Regions from separate parts of the Roseixanthobacter psychrophilus genome, predicted to be linked through region 2. Evidence: predicted binding sites of a transcription regulator. Region 2 holds the regulator's gene; the other holds the start of a gene.

Region 1 (2,198 bases), on a different contig from region 2:
GGGAAGGAGCCCGTGCAGAAGGACGCGCCCACGCTCGCGGGTGCCGCGCCTACGCCGCCCGCCGACACCCAGCGGATCATCGGCACGAAGCGCCTGTATGCGGACGGGAAGTTCAACGCACCGGACGGGAAGGCGACCTTCATGCCCACCCAATGGCGCGGCCTCCAGGCACCGGGGAAGCAGGCCGAGAAGGACAAATTCCCCTACCTGATCAACAATGGGCGGGCGAACCTCGTCTGGCAGAGCGCCTATCTCGATGTCGAGAACGAGTTGGTGATGGACAGGTGGCCCTTCCCGTTCATCGAGATGAACCCGCAGGACATGGCCGAGCTGAACCTGAAGGAGGGCGACCTCGTCGAGGTCTACAACGACAATGGCTCGACCCAGGCCATGGCGTATCCGACGCCCACCGCGAAACGAAAACAGGCCTTCATGCTGTTCGCCTATCCTACGGGCGTGCAGGGCAACGTGGTCTCGGCGGGAGTGAACGAGTTCATCATCCCGAACTACAAGCAGACCTGGGGCAGCATCCGGAAGATCTCCGACGCCCCGGCCGGCGTCGCCCACCTCACCTTCAAGTCGAAGGAATACACGGCATAGGCCCCCCGGCCCCGCGTTTCGGCGCGGGGCCCTCCTCACCGAGGCCGCACCGCCTTTCCCGCCCGAGCTCATCAGGAAGCATCAATGAAGCGTCTCGCATTCTGCGCGGCAGCGCTCGTCATCGCCTGCCAGTCCACGGCCTTCGGACAGGATGCCGAAGCCGGAAAGCGCATCTTCGCGCGCTGCTCCCCGTGCCATGCCGTCGGCCCCAATGCGCCCAACAAGGTCGGCCCGGAGCTGAACGGTCTATTCGGCCGGAAGGCGGGATCCGTTCCCGGCTATGCCTATTCCCCGGCGAACTTGCAGTCCGGCATCACCTGGACCGAGGAGGAGTTCACCGCCTACATCAAGGACCCCAAGGGCGTCATCAAGGGAACCAAGATGAGCTTCGCAGGGGTGAAGAACGAGCAGGAGGTCAAGGACCTCGTCGCCTTCCTGAAGGCGTTCGACGCCGACGGCCAGCCCAAATGACGGTGGACGCCCGTTCGATCCCCCTCCGGCACCAAGCCTCATAGGCGCCCGAGCCACTTCACGGACAGCGAAGCCGTTGCCATTCGGCGCGACGGCCAGCATCGTCACATACACGTCACTCCCGCTGCTTATTCGATCTGTCGACGAGCATGGACATATCGTGCTATACGAGTCCGTGGACGGAAACGCCAATATGCCGGGAGGCACCCGTGACACGCATCTTCAGTCTGGCCATCGCTGCATTGACCGCCGCCGCCGTGCTCGCGCCCGCAGCGCGCGCCGACGATGTCCGAGGAGCGGGGTCGACGTTCGCCTACCCGATCATCTGGAAGTGGTCGCAGGCCTTCCGGGAGAAGACGGGCCAGACGGTCAGCTACCAATCCGTCGGCTCGTCGGCGGGCGTCAATGCGATCAAGGATCGGACGGCCGACTTCGGGGCTTCGGATAAGCCGCTGCAACCGGCAGAGCTCGCGAAACTCGGCCTCGGTCAGTTTCCCATCGTGTTCGGCGGGGTCGTGCCCGTCCTCAACGTCGACGGGATCGGTCCCGGCCAGATGAAGTTCACGGGGGCACTGCTGGCCGACATCTTCCTGGGGAAGATCACCAACTGGAACGATCCGGCAATCAAGGCCGTCAATCCGGACCTGACCTTCCCCGATGCGAAGATCGCCGTGGTTCACCGGTCCGACGGCTCGGGCACGACCTTCAACTGGGTCTCCTACCTGTCGAAGGCGAGCCCCGAATGGAAGCAGCGGGTCGGCGAGGGAAATGCCGTCGACTGGCCGGTCGGCTCCGGGGCCCGGGGCAATGAGGGCGTGGCAACCGACGTGAAGCGCATCAAGAACTCGATCGGCTATGTCGAATTCACGTATGTCGTCCAGGTGAAGTTGACCTACGGCCTCGTCCAGAACCGGGCCGGCAAGTTCATTGCCCCGAGCGCGGCTTCGTTCCAGGCAGCGGCCGCAAGCTTCGATTGGACGAAGGCGGATGACTTCGCGGTCATCATCAACGATTCCCCTGCCGAGGATGCCTATCCGATCGCCGCCTCCACATTCGTGCTGATGTACAAAGACCCCAAGGCTGCCGGCGCGAGCCGGGCGGCGTTCGACTTCTGGAAGTTCTCGCTC
Region 2 (2,198 bases):
CCGGAAGTGATCCTGCTGGACGAGCCCACCTCGGCGCTCGACCCGATCTCCACCTCGAAGATCGAAGATCTGATCGACGAGTTGAAGCAGGATTTCACGATCGTCATCGTGACCCACAACATGCAGCAGGCGGCGCGCTGCGCCGATATCACGGCCTTCTTCTATCTGGGAGAATTGGTTGAAGTCGCGCCATCCGACGTGATCTTCACCAATCCCAAGCAGATCAAGACCCGCGACTACATCACCGGCCGCTTCGGCTGAGCGAACAAGGATCTGCGAGATGTCCGACCATACCGTCTCGGCCTTCGATGCCGAGCTGAAGGAGATCGGCCGCAAGGTCGTCGAAATGGGTGGCCAGTCCGAGCGCATGGTGGCCGATGCCGTCGGCGCCCTGATCCGCCGCGATACCGCCGCCGCCCAGCGGGTGATCCTGCTCGACACGAGCGTCGATCACCTGCAGCGGGAAATCGAGGAAAAGGCCATCCTCTGCATCGCCAAGCGTCAGCCGGTCGCCAGCGACCTGCGTGACGTGGTGGCTTCGATCCGCATTGCTTCCGACCTGGAACGCATCGGCGATCTCGCCAAGAACGTGGGCAAGCGCGTGCTCGCCATCGAAGGGGAATACCATCCCCAGAAGCTGGTGCGCGGCGTCGAGCACATGTCCGACCTGGTGCTTGAGCAGCTCAAGGAAGTGCTGGACGCCTATGCCAGCCGCGACAAGGCCAAGGCCGTGGACGTGTGGGTGCGCGACAGCGGCATCGACACCATGTACACGTCCCTGTTCCGCGAGCTTCTCACCTATATGATGGAAGATCCGCGCAACATCTCGGTGTGCACGCATCTGCTGTTCTGCGCGAAGAACATCGAGCGCATCGGCGACCACGCGACCAATATCGCGGAAACCATCTATTACATGGTGTCCGGCCAGGTATTGTCGGACGAACGCCCGAAGGCGGATGTCTCCAGTGAGACCACCGTTGCTTTCCCGGGGGTTAGCCTTCAGGGGTAAAATCTGTGGCTGCGCGTATCTTGATTATCGAGGACGAGGAACCGCTGACCCTTCTGCTCCGCTACAATCTGGAGTCCGAGGGCTATTTCGTCGAAAGCGTCGGACGTGGCGACGAGGCCGAGACCCGGTTGCGCGAAAGCGTGCCGGATCTCGTGATCCTCGACTGGATGCTGCCGGGGTTATCGGGCATCGAACTGTGCCGCCGCCTGCGCACCCGTCCGGAAACGGAACGCCTGCCAGTCATCATGCTCACCGCAAGGGGCGACGAGACCGAGCGCGTGCGCGGCCTTGCTACCGGGGCTGACGATTATGTGGTGAAGCCCTTCTCCGTGCCGGAACTGTTGGCGCGCGTGCGCGCCCTGCTGCGCCGGGCGAAGCCGGAGCATGTCGCCACCCTACTGCGGGCCGGCGACATCGAGCTGGACCGGGAGACCCACCGGGTGCACCGCTCCGGCCGCGAGGTGCATCTCGGGCCAACCGAATTCCGCCTGCTGGAATTCCTCATGCAGAGCCCAGGACGGGTGTTCTCACGGGAGCAATTGCTCGACGGGGTGTGGGGGCAGGACGTCTATATCGACGAGCGCACCGTGGACGTGCATGTCGGCCGGCTGCGCAAGGCGATCAATCGCGGGCGCCAGTCGGATCCGATCCGCACCGTCCGTGGCGCCGGCTATTCCTTCAACGAGATGTTCGCCCGCGTTCACTGAGCGGATGACGAGGAAGGCCCATGGGTTGACTCATGGGTCTTCGGCCAAGCTTGGGCCTTCGGTCAAGCTAGCGCGGCGCCTGAGCGTAGCCCTCCCGGCCCCGTTCGGAAGCCGCTGGTATGATGCGGTCCGCGCTCAAGGCGGCATCATCCGAAGGTTGCGGTAGGTCATCCCAAACGAGGATATCGGCGTCCTCCCGTGTGATGGCCGCCCGATGGGGCCATGGCTAAACGTGAAGGCAACGGAGGATTTGGCCTCCAGTCTTCACGAGACCCTGCGCTATGGCCCAAGAGTCCCATCCCCTGCCGCCGTTCTCCGCGTCCGTATCCCGCGTGCGGACGGCATCCAACGCCAGCGCCGTGCGCCGCTGGAACGCGCTCCTGGCGGTGTGCCTCGGTGGCATGCTGCTCGCCTCGGCCTTCACCAGCGCTAGGGCGGGTGAGATCTCGCCGCCGCTGAATTGCGCGGAAGCCGCGTCGATC

What was found. The regulator PhoB, encoded in region 2, activates phosphate uptake and scavenging genes when phosphate is short. The targets are predictions, from matches to a motif close to TGTCATNNANCTGTCAT.
Region 1: the regulator PhoB is predicted to act here: its motif matches at 1,174-1,190, upstream of pstS (phosphate ABC transporter substrate-binding protein PstS).

Annotation. Positions count from the first base shown of each region.
Region 1 is NZ_JBAFWT010000041.1:18,636-20,833, reverse strand. Features, by position in the region: gene V5F77_RS23780 (arsenate reductase (azurin) large subunit) at 1-600, shown strand, start outside; gene V5F77_RS23775 (c-type cytochrome) at 685-1,071, shown strand; gene pstS (phosphate ABC transporter substrate-binding protein PstS) at 1,281-2,198, shown strand, end outside.
Region 2 is NZ_JBAFWT010000024.1:31,532-33,729, forward strand. Features, by position in the region: gene pstB (phosphate ABC transporter ATP-binding protein PstB) at 1-261, shown strand, start outside; gene phoU (phosphate signaling complex protein PhoU) at 281-1,009, shown strand; gene phoB (phosphate regulon transcriptional regulator PhoB) at 1,015-1,716, shown strand; gene V5F77_RS18945 (hypothetical protein) at 1,998-2,198, shown strand, end outside.